DNA from 3 places in the Tardiphaga sp. genome. Region 3 is predicted to be linked to each of the others. Evidence: riboswitches for the same ligand, from Rfam matches in the RefSeq annotation. Region 3 holds a riboswitch; each other region holds the start of a gene.

Region 1 (4,936 bases), on a different contig from region 3:
GGTCGGCGGATCGATCGGCTGGGCCTGGATCGGAACTTCAACCGACGGATCGCAGAAGGTATCGGCGACGGTGCCCTTGGGCAGACCGGCGATGGCAACGATGTCGCCGGCTTCGGCGAGTTCCACCGGCTGGCGCTCGAGACCGCGGAAGGCCAGGATCTTGGTGATACGGCCGGTTTCGACGACCTTGCCGTCACGCGACAGCACCTTGACCGCCTGGTTCGGCTTCACCGAACCCGACGAGATGCGGCCGGTGATGATGCGGCCGAGATAGGGGTTGGCTTCCAGGATCGTGCCGAGCATGCGGAACGGGCCTTCTTCCACCACCGGCGGCGGCACATGCTTGATGACGAGATCGAACAGCGGCTTCATGCCGACGTCATGCGACGCGTCCGGGCTGTCGGCCATCCAGCCGTTGCGGCCTGATCCGTACAGAATCGGGAAGTCGAGCTGGTCGTCGGTCGCGTCGAGCGCTGCGAACAGGTCGAACACTTCGTTGACGACTTCGGTGATGCGGGCGTCCTGACGGTCGACCTTGTTGATCGCGACGATCGGCTTGAGACCGAGCTTCAGTGCCTTGCCGACCACGAACTTGGTCTGCGGCATCGGGCCTTCAGCAGCGTCGACCAGCACGATCACGCCATCGACCATCGACAGGATGCGTTCGACTTCGCCGCCGAAGTCGGCGTGGCCCGGGGTGTCGACGATGTTGATCTGGACCTCGTCCCACAGCACCGAGGTGCACTTGGCGAGAATGGTGATGCCGCGCTCTTTTTCGATGTCGTTCGAATCCATCGCGCGTTCCTGGACGCGCTGATTGTCGCGATAGGTGCCCGACTGCTGCAGCAGCTTGTCGACGAGGGTCGTTTTGCCGTGGTCAACGTGGGCGATGATAGCAATGTTGCGAAGGTTCATAGGTCTTCTTCTGTTTTACGGTCTGGGTGCCCTGATGCGGGTTCAACAAGACATGCTCGACAAAAGGCCAGATCAATTAGAGTTGGGCCCTGCGCTCGAGCGCGTTCGATAACTGCCTCGTCTGAAAACGCGCTGGGGCAATCCCTCCAAAAGCAAACCCGGCCAGAAGGGGCCGGGTACTCGGACGCGTTGCGGCGCAATATAGGGGGAAATCGCCGAAAAACAATGCGAATCTGCCAAATGGTTAGCTCAATTTCGGGTCCAGAACGGTGGCCCAAAGGGCCACATCGGCCCGATCCCGTAGCGTAACGGTCATTTGGCCGCTCGAACCGTCGATTTTGACGTGGCCGAAGAACTGCATACCCGCGGATGGGGGCAGATTCTGCTTGCCGGGGCCCGGCGCCTTCACGAAACGGACCTCGGGACCGAAGGTATTATCCATCGCTCCGGGACCAAACGTACCGGCATGAAACGGCCCGGAAACGAACTCCCAGAATGGCTCGAAATCCTGGAACTGGGCCTTGTCGGGATTGTAATAATGCGCCGCCGTGTAATGCACATCGGCGGTCAGCCAGACCGTGTTGCGGATACCCGCCGACTTGATGAAGCGCAGGATGTCGGCGATCTCCAGCTCGCGGCCGCGCGCCGGGCCATCGCCCTGCGCGATCGCCTCCGACCCCGTGTGATTGACCGCATCATTCTCGACGACGATGCCGATCGGCATGTCGGAGGCGATGACCTTCCAGGTTGCCTTTGACGCCATCAATGCGCGCTTCAACCAGGCCATCTGCTCCGGGCCGATGAAATACGCATCGGGACCATAGGTCTCCTGCAGGTTGGGGCCGTTGGGGCCGCGATAGCTGCGCTCGTCCAGCATGAAGACGTCGAGATGCGGGCCGTAATTCAGCGTGCGATAGACGCGGCCCGGTTCGGCCGGATTGACCGAGATCGGATACATCTCGTGAAAGGCACGCGCGCCGCGCGCAGCCAGCAGCGTGATGTCGCGTTCCTTGTAAGCCGCCGGCAATTGCTTGGAGAGCGACCAGTTGTTGGTGACTTCGTGATCGTCCCACTGGCCGAAGATCGGCACCTGCGCGTTGAAGGCGCGAACATTCTCGTCGAGCAGATTGTATTTGTGCGCGGCGCGGAATTCGTCGAGCGTCTCGGCGACCTTGGCCTTTTCCGGCACGGTGATGGTGTTCTTCCAGACCGTGCCGTCAGGCAATTTCACTTCAGGCAGGATCGGGCCGTCGGCATAGATCGTATCGCCGGAATGGATCAGGAAATCCGGATTGTGCTTGCGCATGGTGGCGTAGGTGACCATGCCGCCATCCTCCGCATTGATGCCCCAGCCCTGTCCGGCGACATCGCCGCCCCACACGAAAGATACATCGCGGCGATCCGCTGGCGCGGTGCGGAAGCGGCCGGTCACGGGCTCGCCGACGATCTCCGTATGCGAAAGATCACGGAATTTGACGCGGTAGAAGATATCCTGCCCGGCCGGCAGATTGTCGAGCAGCAGCTTTGCTGTGAAATCGGTTTCGGGCAGCGCCGCCATCGGCGGCAAGGTCCGCGCATTGTTGAAGGACTCGGTGGTGGCGACTTCCACCATCATCTGCGCCGGCCGGTCGGCACGCGACCAGATCATGCCGCTATTGATCCCGACATCGCCGGACTGCACGCCATGCGACACCACCGGACGATCGGCCGCGCGGCTGAGGTAAGGCATCGCCAGAAAGCTGGCGCCTGCTGCAGCTGAGCGCGTGAGAAAACGACGGCGGGACATACGTAACGCCGAGAACTTGCAAGTCATGGCGAACTCCTGATCCTGGCTTTGACACCCATGGTGCTAGGCAGATCGCTTGACGCTGCGATGACAGGTGATGCGCAATATCAACACCTGTCGGTGCAAGTTGCGAATGACTGGCGACTGGATTGACACATTTGGAGATTTCACCTTAACGTGAACGGGACGGTTCCCTTCGGGGATCAAAAGGGAATGCGGTGAGGGGGATCCCCGATTCCGCGGCTGCCCCCGCAACTGTAAGCGGCGAGCCTGCGCCAAGAGCCACTGGGTATTCACCTGGGAAGGCGGCGACAGGCACTGACCCGCGAGCCAGGAGACCTGCCGCCAGTCGTGGTCACACGCGAGCACATTGGGCGGGGTGTCCTGGTGGAAGTCACACTGCCGCTGTGTAAGCGGCGGCGAGACTTGGTTTGCGGTGACGTGCCACGTAACCGCGAGTCCTGCAGATGACCTCCGTCTCCCATGCATCCAAGCGATGCAATGCTCTCCTTTCCTCCGTCGCACTGTCCTGCTTCCTTCTGCCCGCCGAAGGCTCGCTGCGACCTGCGCAATCGCACCACGTACTCGATCCCGTGGTAGTTCAGCCGACCGCGACGCCAACACGGGTACGCCGCACGACATCAGGCAAGCCCACGCGCGCTGCGCGCTCGCGGCAGCAGCGCAACGTTGCAGCCGACACTGGCGCGCCGGTCGCCACGCCGACAGGCCCGGTCTTCGCAGCGCCGACGCTCAACCTCACCGGCACGACATCCACTGGCAGCCGCCTTGGCCTGACGCGCCTGCAGACGCCGGCCAGCGTGGAAGTGATCTCCGCCGAGACCATGGGCGAACGCGGCCAGCAAAACATCATCGCCGCGGTGACGCAAAACGCCACCGGCTTCACCGCCCAGCCAGCGCCCGGCAATGGCAGCATCGCCTTCAACACCCGCGGCTTTAACGGCAACGGCACGGTGATGACACTGTATGACGGCACCCGCCTCTATGTCGGGTCCGGCACGCTGACCTTCCCCTATGACACCTGGTCGTCGGAGCGCATCGAAGTGCTGCACGGTCCTGCCTCGGTGATGTATGGCGAAGGCGCCATTGGCGGCGCCATCAATGTGGTCTCGAAACTGCCGCTGTGGGTGCCGCGTAATCAGGCCGAGATCTCTTTCGACACCAATATGGAACGCCGCATCGCCGTGGACAGCGGCGGCCCGGTGAGCAAGGACGTCGCCTACCGAATCACCGCCATCGGCAGCATGTCGGATGGCTGGGTCGACCGCGACCACCAGTCCAATGTCGAAGTCCACGCCGCCGTGCAGATCAAACAGACCGAAGACATCACCTGGACGATCTCAGCCGATTACGGTGACCGCAGTCCGTCGCGTTACTTCGGCACGCCGCTGATCAACGGCAAGCTCGACACGTCGTTGCGCTTCCAGAACTACAATGTCAGCGACAGCAGTATCCGCTATCAGGACAGCTGGAACCAGGTGAAAACCGAGTGGCGGGTGAGCGACGGCATCACGCTGCGCAACACCTTGTATTATCTGAACAGCCAGCGGCATTGGCGCGACGAGGAAAGCTATGTCTACAACGCCAGGACCGGCCTGATCGACCGCGGCGGCGGCAACTACATCGAAATCTTCCACGACCAGGCGCAGATCGGCGACCGTTTCGACGCCACCTTCCGCGGCCACATCTTTGGCATGGTCAACGAATTCGTCACGGGCTTCGACGTCAACAACATCTCCTTCACTCACACCAACAATTCGCCCTATGCAGGCTCGTCGTCGGTGCCACTGTTCAATTTCAATCCGGGTTCGTTCTACGCGACCACCTCACCGACGGTGCCGGGCTTCAGCACCACGACCAACCAATATGGCGTGTTCGCGGAAAACCGCTTGTCCGTCACCGACCAGCTGTCGCTGATCGGCGGCATCCGCCAGGACGAACCGACCGTTGAGCGGACCGACTACGTCACGCCCGGCAACAGCTATGAGAAGGCGTATCATGCGACCTCATGGCGCGCTGGCGCGGTTTATACGCCAATCCAGAATCTCGCTGTCTACGGCCAGTATTCGGTGGCGGTCGATCCGGTGAGCAACCTGATCACCAATTCAGCGGCGAACAGCACCTATCAGCTGTCCAGCGGCAAACAGGTGGAAGTCGGCGTCAAGCAATCGTTCTGGGGCGGCCGTGGCGAGTGGACGCTCGCTGGCTATGAGATCG
Region 2 (4,936 bases), on a different contig from region 3:
CGCCTTTGATGCGCATTGGGGACCCCATGGCAGTGCCGCTCACGATGACTTCGACACCCGGGCGCGGCCTCATTCCGCCGGCGCTGCTGATTGTCTGCACCATCCTGACGATGCTGCATCTCGCCTTCTTCCCGACCTTTTACGGCCGCGGCTGGATCTATGAGGGCGACCTCGGCTCCCCGACGGACTTCATCAACGTCTGGTCCGCCGGCCGACTGGTGCTCGATGGGCATCCGGCATGGGCCTATGACTGGGACATTCAGAAGAAGATCCAGATCGCCGTCCTCGGCCAGACCTATCCGGGCAATTTTGCCTGGCACTATCCGCCGCCATTCCTGTTCATCGCGGCATTACTCGCGAAGCTGCCTTATGCCGTGGCCTTTGCCGGCTGGGCTGCAGTCAGCTTCATTCCTTATCTGATTGCGATGCGCGCGATCGTCGGTCGCCCCTTCGGATTGGTGTTGGCAGCGGCTTTTCCGGTTGTCATGACCAACGCGCTGGTCGGGCAGAATGGATTTCTGACGGCGGCGCTCATCGGCGGCATGCTGGTGCTATTGCCCACCCGACCGATCCTGTCGGGCATCTGTCTGGGGCTGCTCAGCTACAAGCCGCAATATGGTTTGCTGTTTCCGCTGATGTTGATCGCGGCATCACAATGGAAGGCGTTTGTCATTGCAGGCATCACGACCGTGCTGCTGGCCGCGGTGTCGTGGCTCGCGTTCGGCACGGAGAGCTGGCAAGCCTTTATTCACTGGATGCCGATGTTCTCGCAGGCCTTTCTCACCGAAGGCCGCGCGCCGTGGGGCAAGATGCAGAGCATCTTCGCCCTGGTGCGCTATTTTGACGGCAGCGAGCCGCTGGCATGGACGTTTCAGTGGATCATGATCGGCGCCGTCGTGGCGGTGCTCGTCCCGTTGTGGCGAAGCAGTGTGCGATACGAATTGAAAGCAGCCGCGCTGGCGGTCGGCGCCTTGCTGACGACGCCGTATCTGTTTCTGTACGACGTCATGGTGCTTGCAATTGCCGTCGGCTTTCTCGCGCGTATCGGTCTCTCCGAAGGCTTTCAGCGCCACGAACTGCCGATCCTCGGCGCCGCCGCGGCGCTGTTGATTGCTTATCCATTCCTGGGCGGCCCCACTGGCTTCGGCGCAACGCTGCTGGTGGCAGCGTTGATCGCCATGCGAATCCGAAGCTCTATTCGCTCCACGCCGAGTTCAGGATGACGCTGCAGAAATTAACGCGCTTGTAGCTGGGGTCGCGAAGTTCGAGCACGTCAGCCTTGACGTTGCCGAAGGTGGTCTCCGGCTTGTGGATCGTCCCTGCAGCGAACGCATCGATGATCCCGTTCTTGAAGTCATGGCCGCGCGGATGGCAGGCACACACTTCGTGGCGCTGATGTGCCGTGAATGCATCGTAGTCCAGACCAAGTACATCCATCTCGACACCCGCCGTCACCAGCGCCACGACGGGGCGCTTGTGCTTGGGAATGCCCGGCGTCGTGTGAAGCGCGATGGCGTCCCAGACATCGTCGATATCGCGTTCATCGATATGGTGGCTGCGCAGGAAGTCTGCGGCAGCATTCGCGCCATCGACCTCGAAACGCTCCTCCTTGCTCGCACAGGGCGCCTGCAGGCCCATGTCGTGAAACATGGCGCCCACATAGAGTAACTCGGAATCGACCTTGAGACCCTTGCGCTGCCCCGCGAGCGCGCCGAACAGGAAAACGCGATTGGAGTGGTGATACAAAAGCTCACTTTCCGTATCGCGCACCAGTTGATCGACCTGGCGGGCGAGGGCGCTGTCCGGCACTTTAATGCCGGCAATCGTCTTGCTCATGGGATGCTCCTTGCACTGTCGTTGTGATGCATCCGTTGTCGTCCGAGGGCGGTGTTCTCGCAATCGCGCAACGCCCTGTAAAACTGCCATTCATCCCTGATTTCCTGCCGGAACGCGACTATCTATTCTTCGGCGTCTGGGTTTACTGCCATCGATGGAATGAAGCATCACCATGAAGTCCGTTGCGCTTGCGATCTTTCCGGGTGTCCAGTCGCTGGACGTGGCCGGTCCGCTTGATGTGTTCATGGAGGCCAATGGCTTCGTCGCGCCGAGCGACGGCTACGACATCACGCTTGTTGCAGCAGACTGCACGCCGCTCCGTGCATCGAACGGTTTGCGGATATCCGCCGATCTGGCGTTCAGCGACGCGAAGAAGCCCTGGGATCTGGTTCTGGTTGCCGGCGGGCCAGGTCTGCCGTCGGCGGAGGCCGATCCGCAGCTCACCGAGTGGCTGGCCAGCGCAGCACTCCATGCGGAGCGTTACGGCTCGGTGTGCACCGGTGCATTCGCGCTCGGCCATGCAGGTCTGCTCGACGGCAAGACGGTGACGACGCACTGGCAGAATGCGCCGCTATTGGCGCTGCGTTTCCCCAAGGCGCATGTGGAGTTCGATCGCATCTATAGCCGCGATGGCGCGCTCGTGACATCGGCCGGCGTCACCGCAGGCATCGATCTCGGTCTCGCACTGGTTCAGGAAGATCATGGTGCCGATGTTGCGCTGGCCGTGGCCAAGCGTCTGGTCGTGGTGGCGCAGCGGCAGGGCGGCCAGTCGCAATTCAGTCCCTATCTGGTGCCGCCGGCCGAGCCGGGTTCACCAATCGCGCGCGTCCATGCCCATGTGATGGCTCATTTGCGTGACGCGCACAGCGTGGATGAACTTGCGGATGTGGCGGGCATGAGCGCGCGAACTTTCGCGCGGGTATTTAAGCAGGAAACGAAGATGACGCCCGCAGATTTCGTTGAGGGCGCCAGGATCGACACGGCGCGTAACCGCCTCGAAGGCAGCGATCTGCCGCTGAAGATGGTGGCCTATGAATGCGGCTTCACCACCGCCGAACACATGCGTCAGGTCTTTGTGCGACGGCTGGGCCTGACCCCCAGCCAGTACCGGGCCAGCTTTCGCGCGGTCTGATCCGCTCAGGCGAGCTGCAAAGAGGAGATTGGATCGCTGGCCGGAAAACTGTCCATCAGCGCCTCGTTCAGCATCTCGTCGAGGCGGCGACGGGCAATCTGCTCCGTTGTCTCGAACGCCGCGGGCACACCCGGGCGCTCGACGATAGTATTGAAGTTCATCCTCTCGGTGGTCGTTATCAGGTTGCGCATGGCATCCTCCATTGGTTGATGATCGTGTTCTGCGCTTCACAGCGCTTCCGGACAACGAATCGCATCGTGCAGAGACCGCCACCGATGCCGCGGATCCTGCCAGGGCAAGCAGTTGTCCACGGGACCAACAGCCGTCATGAATTTGTCCGCTTGACACTCTGCCACGGGTCACACCAAATGTAGATGTCACGGTCCGCCTTGTCGCAAGACTTGGTGGCTAAGAGGGAAGCCGGTGAAGACGTTGTTTTCGCGTCCAATTCCGGCGCTGCCCCCGCAACTGTAAGCAGAGAGTTTGTTTCGTCTGAAGTCACTGATGCCCTGTCGGCATTGGGAAGACAGAAACAAGCGCTTGAATCTGCGAGCCAGGAGACCTGCCGCGACACCAGAACGTCCATGGGCGGGGTGTCCCAGCGGTCGCTTGCAGGCAATGCCGGCGGGATGTCCGCCGTGTATTTTGCAGCGTCCTTTCGGCCCCAGCCCCCATTGCTTGATGCATCACACGGGGTCTTGCCGATGCCTACTTCATCTTCCGTCTTGTCCAACGGCCGCGATGCGGCTCATACGCCGCCGGTTCAACGGTCGCCGGAAACGCTCGCTGCACCCGCGCGCGAACCCTCGATGCAGATTATCCGCCGCAACGGCACCGTGTCGCCTTTCGACGGCAGCAAGATTTCCGTGGCCATGACCAAGGCGTTCCTCGCCGTCGAGGGCCACACCGCTGCCGCGTCGCGCCGCGTTCATGAAGCGGTGGAGCAGCTCACCGGCGACGTCGTCGCCGCGCTGACGCGCCGTGTCGGGGAAGGGCGCACCTTCCATATCGAGGACGTGCAGGATCAGGTCGAACTGGCGCTGATGCGCAGCGAGCATCACAAGGTCGCGCGCGCTTATGTGCTGTATCGCGAGGAGCGCGCCCGCACCCGCGCAGAGGAACTGGCCGCCAAGCCTGCGCTCGTCTCCACCGCGCCGGTGCTGCATGTCACGCTCGCCAACGGCACCCGGGCGCCGCTCGATTCGGCGCGTCTGGCGCTGATCGTCAACGAGGCCTGCGCCGGCCTCGATGGCGTCGAGGCCGCCCCGGTGCTCGAGGAAACCCGCCGCAATCTCTATGACGGCATCACGCTGGATGAGCTGGCACTGGCCGGCATCATGGCCGCGCGCACGCTGGTGGAGCAGGAACCGAACTACACCTTCGTCAGCGCCCGTCTGCTGCTCGACAAGCTGCGCACTGAAGTCCTGTCCTTCGTCCATGGCAGCCTGACGCATGCATCGCAGGCTGACATGACCACGCGTTACGCCGACTATTTCGGCGCCTATATCAAGACCGGCATCAATGCCGAACTGCTCGATCCTGAACTCGCGCGTTTCGACCTCAAGCGAATCGCCGCAGCGCTGAAGCCGGAAGGCGATCTCCAGTTCCAGTTTCTGGGCCTGCAGACGCTCTACGATCGCTACTTCCTGCATGTCCAGGGCAACCGCATCGAGCTGCCGCAGGCCTTCTTCATGCGCGTCGCCATGGGCCTCGCATTGCGCGAGATCGACCGCGAAGCCCGTGCCATCGAATTCTACAATCTGCTGTCGTCGTTCGACTTCATGGCCTCGACGCCGACTCTGTTCAATTCCGGCACGCTGCGCCCGCAGCTGTCGTCCTGCTTCCTCACCACCGTCGCCGACGATCTCGACGGCATCTTCAAGTCGGTGAAGGACAATGCGCTGCTGGCGAAATATTCCGGCGGTCTCGGCAATGACTGGACCCGCGTGCGCGGGTTGGGTGCCCATA
Region 3 (4,936 bases):
ATACGGAACACCTTGGCGACGACGACATCGGAAAGCGCCTGTTGCGGCGAGCCCTGCGCTGCCAGGCGTCCGTTGGACATTACCAGCACCGTATCGGCAAAGCGTGCCGCGAGGCCGAGGTCGTGCGTGACCACGATCACCAGCACGCCGCTGTCGGCGACATCGCGCAGATTCTTCATGACGTCGATCTGGTAGCGCGGATCGAGGGACGCGGTCGGCTCATCTGCCAGCACGATCGGTGCCTCGACGGCGAGGACACGGGCCAGTGCGACGCGGCTGCGTTCGCCGCCGGAGAGTTCGGTGACGCGGCGATCGGCAAAGGCGACGATGTCGGTGGCCCGCATCGCGCGCTCGACTGCAGCCTTGTCTGACGATGTCAGTCGCGCCGGATCGGTCGCGCCATGCGGATAGCGCCCGAGGGCGACGACGTCCTTCACGTCGAGGGGCCAATGCACGACATGGCCTTGCGGCAGATAGCCGAAGCGTTTTGCGCGCTCACGCAGCGGCAGGGACGCCAGCGCATCGCCGGCTATATGAATTGCGCCCGTCGAGAGTTGCAGGCCCGCCAGCGCGCGCAGCAGCGTCGTCTTGCCGGCGCCATTCGGGCCGACCAGAGCGACAAGATGTTGGGGACTCAACGAGAACGCGACGTCGTGCAGCACGGGGCGGCCTGACAGTGTGACGCTCAGATGGCTCGCGGTCAGCAGCGTCTGATCGGTCATGCGACGCCTCCGCCCAGAGCGCGACGCTCGCGCATGATGAGATAGAGGAAGAACGGCACACCGATGATCGAGGTCAGCACGCCGACCTTGATGTCGCTGGTGGAAGGAATGAGGCGCACAGCGATATCCGCCGCGAGCAGCAGCCCAGAGCCGGTCAGCGCGCTCGGGATCAACAGCCGTGCGGGATCGTGTCCGATAATCGGACGCATCAGATGCGGTGCGATGAGGCCGATGAAACCGATCGTGCCAGTGACCGCGACCGCACCGCCAACGCCGAGCGCGACGCCGAGGATTACTAACAGCCGAAGGCGGCTGACATTGACGCCGAGGCTCTGTGCGGTCTCTTCGCCGAGGCTCAGTGCACGGAAGGCCGAGCGCTGGCTCATCAGGATAATGGCGCCAGCTACAATGAATGGAAGCGCCAGCGTGACATGACGGAAGCTGCGGTCTTCCAGCGAGCCGAGCAGCCAGAAAGCAATCTCAAGCGCCGCGAAGGGATTGGGCGACAGGTTCATCACCAGCGCCGTCGCGGCCCCTGCGAGACTGGAGATCGCAAGGCCCGCAAGGATCAGCAGCAACAGGCCCGCATTGCGGCCGGCGATGCCGAGCAGCATGAAGACCGAGAGGAATGCCATCGTAATGCCGGCAACAGGTAACGCCCATGAGCGCACATCAGCCAAACCGAGCGAAATCATCAGCACCGCGCCGAAGGCTGCCGATTGCGGCGCGCCGAACAGCGACGGCGAGGCGAGGGGATTGCGCAACAAACCCTGCAGCGCCGCGCCGGACAGACCGAGAATCGCGCCGATGGCCAGCGCGAGGATCGCGCGGGGCAGGCGGATTTCGCGCACGATGATCTGCTGCACGTCGCTGCCGCCGCCGAACAATGCATCGAGCACCGTCAGCGGCGAAAGCTTCACCGGCCCTGTGCCAAGCGAGCCCAATGCCAGCAGTGTCACGAGACCGACCAGCGCGATGGTCGCGACCGTCCGGCGGCGTGCTGCTGGCGCTATGCTCACCATGTGGCGTTGAAGCCTGCGTAAGCCGCAGGTCCTGTGGTGCCGAAGTTCAGCACTTCCTGATAGTGCTCATTCAGGATGTTCTCGCCGCGGGCAAAGACCTTCCAGTTCGCATCGATCTTGTACTCGGTATAGAGGTCGACGCGGGTATAGGCATCGACCTGACCGACCTGATTGGCACTGCTGAAGCGCTTCGACACCGTCGTGACGCGCGGCTCGATCATCCACTTGTCGGTGGGCGTGATCGTGAGTGCGAAGCGGGCGAAGTTCTTGGGACGACGTGCCAGGATCGCGCCGTTCGAAAGGTCGATGGCGTGGAGGTAGGTGTAGGCTGCGTTGAACTTCAGCAGTCCTGGCAGGATGTCGATGGTCGATCCGACCTCGAGGCCGCTGGTCTCCGCGCGGGCAACGTTGACGTAGCAACCGCTCTGTGTGCCGGTACAAGGGGTGGCTGCCGAGGGGGAGACGAAGTTAATGAGATTACTGAAGGTGTTGGAGAATCCTGTTACGGACATTACCACACGACCGTTCAGGAAGCTCTGATCAATGCCTGCATCGTAGCCAAAACTCTCTTCCGGCACGAGCGTGCGAGTACCATTGTCGGGTGAGTAGAGTTGATACAGCGTCGGCGCCTTGGCGCCGGTGCCGGCGCTGACATGAAACTTTGTACCCGTCTCTGCGATGTTGTAAGCGGCTGTCGCTCGCCACGTTTCGAACCGCGCCACGTCCACGACGTCGTCAACGCGGCCGCCCAAGGTGACGCTCAATCGTTCGCCGATAGGCAACTGCCAGAGCGCGAACAGGGCATTCGTATCCTGCGCTTTACCCAGTTGCGGCGTTAGAGGACTGGCCGGCTGAATACCGGCCTGCGAGATGTCCGCGGTCTCGTGCTGTGTCTTGGTGCCATATACCAGTGAACCCAGTGGCCCCAGCTTCAGCGTCCCTTGATATTCGGCGCCGACGCTATTGGCGAGATACTGCGAGTAAACGACCTTTGTATTCGCGGGCAGAGTGTTGGTGGTGTAGGTCGTTTCGTTGAAGGTGCGTTCGATATGAGTTTCGAAAACATTGATCTGGTGGTTCAGTACGCCGCCGAGCGTGTCGAACGTCGCTTTCCCCCATACCTGGTCAAGCTGACGTGTGGCGCTGTTGGGCGTGTCGGGAAACTGTGGGCTCTTCGACGTCGCGCTGTAAGTGCCATCGTAAGCGGACCGCGTAAAAGATGACAGGATACCGGCTTCCAGCTTCACGTCGCCGACATCATATCCAATCCGGGCCGAGCCGCCGACGCGATCAAATCCGTCGCGTTCGAGATTGGGATACTTCGCCTCCAACGCCGGAATACGATAGCCGAAGCGCGAGAAGCCGTTGCTGTGTTGACCGCTGCCGGTAAAGGCATAGGACCATGGTCCCTGCGAGCCGGTCAGCGATCCGCTGGTCGAGGCGGTGCCATAACTTCCGCCCTCGGTGCGGATGTTGAATTGCGCCGGGCCGGAGCCCTTTTTGGTGATAATGTTGATGACGCCGGTCATGGCGTCGGAGCCGTACAGCGCGCTCTGTGGCCCCTTCAGCACTTCGATACGATCGATCGAACTTGGGGCAAACATTGCGAAATCATAATCGCCGCTCGCCGCGGTGGGATCGTTGATACGGATACCGTCGATCATCACCAGCGTCTGGCCAGTATTGCCGCCGCGCAGGCGCACATTCGCGGTGCCGCCGGGGCCGCCGTTTTCGCTGATATCGAGACCTGGCACGGTGCGCAGCGCATCGACCAGCGAACCGGGATTGCTGGTCGCAATGGTCTCGCCTGAGACGACGCCGATCGAACTGCCGGTGCGATTGAGTTGTTCGGGCGCTCTGTCCGCCGTCACCACGATTTCGGAGAGCTGCTCGGCACTGGACTGCGCATGCGCAGCGTGAGAGCAAGACAGAACAATAACGGCTGCAGTACCTGCAGCCAAATTCCGGATAGCCATTTAACCCCTTCCGTCGACCCACCGTCGAACGAGTGTGAAACTCGTTACCGGCCGGTCTCCTGGCTCGCGGTGGTCTCCCGGTCCGCCTTCCCGAATCTGCGATGCAAATTCAGTGGCTTTGTGGACCCGGAATGGCCGCTTACAGTTGCGGGGGCAGCCGCGGCATAGGGGATAACTCCCCGCACCGCATTCCCGTTTCACCTCCTCGCGGAGGCACCGATAACGACAGACAGGAAGCACAGCACGCCGCGCGGTGCAACAGCCATCGCCGCGTGGCGGACGCTATTGCTCGTGCTGTAGCGCGGCGAGCACGTCGTCGGGGCGCTCGACCATCATCATGTGGCCGGTGCCGGGCAGAATCACCGTGCGGGCGTTTTTCAATGCGGCGGCCAGGGTCTTGCCGGCCTTGGCGGGAGTCATCATGTCACGCTCGCCGAGGATGAGCGTCACGGGGATATCGAGCTGGCCCGCCGCAGTCAGCGCATTCTGGTATGTATTGCAGGCGTTGAGGTCTGCGAACAATACGCCGGGCTTCGTCGCCTCAAGCACGCGCTGCGCGCCGCTGTGCATCCACAACCCCGGCGCGAGGCTGCCGCCGAGTTCGGCGCGAAAGCCGAGCCCCCAGATCGACACCATGTCGATGGCGGAATGCTGATTGGCTTCGGCGTCCTTCAACAGATCCGGGCCGACGGTCATCGTTCCTGCTGTGCCCATCAGATCGAGGCGTGTGATCTTGCCCGGATGCCGCGCCGCGGTCTCCAATGCGATCAGCGAGCCCATGGAATGGCCGATCAGCCGTGCCGTCTTTGCGCCGGACGCATCGATCAGTGCAGCAGTCCAGTCGGCGAGATCGCCGATGGTAGTGAGCGCTTCACCTTTCGAGCGGCCATGGCCTGGCAGATCGGGCGCGAGCACCGCGAAACCGTGATGCGCGAACCAGCGCGTATGCAGCGCCCAGGTCGAGTGATCGAAGCCGGCGCCGTGGATCATGACGACGACGGGCAGGGTTGGATCGAACGTGCGGCCGCCATTGGCGACATAGGTCTCGTGACCGTTGACGGTGAGTTGCATCGCTCAGCCCTTCTGCGAGATGCGCAGCGCCTGCGCGAGGTCATCGATGATGTCATCGGCAGCTTCGATGCCGACGGAGAGGCGGATCAGCTCTTCGCCGATGCCGGCGGCCTTGAGCTGCTCGGCGTCCATCTGCTGATGCGTG

The links. A riboswitch is a leader RNA that binds a small molecule or an ion and turns the genes downstream of it on or off. The one in region 3 is predicted to bind cobalamin.
Region 1: it holds a riboswitch for cobalamin, as region 3 does, so the genes downstream of both, ACEK02_RS21655 (TonB-dependent receptor) here and ACEK02_RS31515 (TonB-dependent receptor plug domain-containing protein) in region 3, are expected to answer to the same signal.
Region 2: it holds a riboswitch for cobalamin, as region 3 does, so the genes downstream of both, ACEK02_RS10255 (ribonucleoside-diphosphate reductase subunit alpha) here and ACEK02_RS31515 (TonB-dependent receptor plug domain-containing protein) in region 3, are expected to answer to the same signal.

Annotation. Positions count from the first base shown of each region.
Region 1 covers NZ_JBGMOE010000161.1:255,193-260,128, reverse strand. Annotated here, with positions in the region: partial or broken gene ACEK02_RS21665 (GTP-binding protein) at 1-915, opposite strand, end outside; gene ACEK02_RS21660 (alkaline phosphatase) at 1,160-2,728, opposite strand; cobalamin riboswitch at 2,872-3,063, shown strand; gene ACEK02_RS21655 (TonB-dependent receptor) at 3,169-4,936, shown strand, end outside.
Region 2 covers NZ_JBGMOE010000062.1:99,976-104,911, forward strand. Annotated here, with positions in the region: gene ACEK02_RS10235 (glycosyltransferase family 87 protein) at 27-1,223, shown strand; gene ACEK02_RS10240 (HD domain-containing protein) at 1,195-1,836, opposite strand; gene ACEK02_RS10245 (GlxA family transcriptional regulator) at 2,003-2,968, shown strand; gene ACEK02_RS10250 (hypothetical protein) at 2,974-3,171, opposite strand; cobalamin riboswitch at 3,332-3,553, shown strand; gene ACEK02_RS10255 (ribonucleoside-diphosphate reductase subunit alpha) at 3,673-4,936, shown strand, end outside.
Region 3 covers NZ_JBGMOE010000227.1:2,012-6,947, reverse strand. Annotated here, with positions in the region: gene ACEK02_RS31525 (ABC transporter ATP-binding protein) at 1-722, opposite strand, end outside; gene ACEK02_RS31520 (FecCD family ABC transporter permease) at 719-1,744, opposite strand; gene ACEK02_RS31515 (TonB-dependent receptor plug domain-containing protein) at 1,738-3,720, opposite strand; cobalamin riboswitch at 3,752-3,956, opposite strand; gene ACEK02_RS31510 (alpha/beta fold hydrolase) at 4,003-4,791, opposite strand; gene ACEK02_RS31505 (O-acetylhomoserine aminocarboxypropyltransferase) at 4,795-4,936, opposite strand, start outside.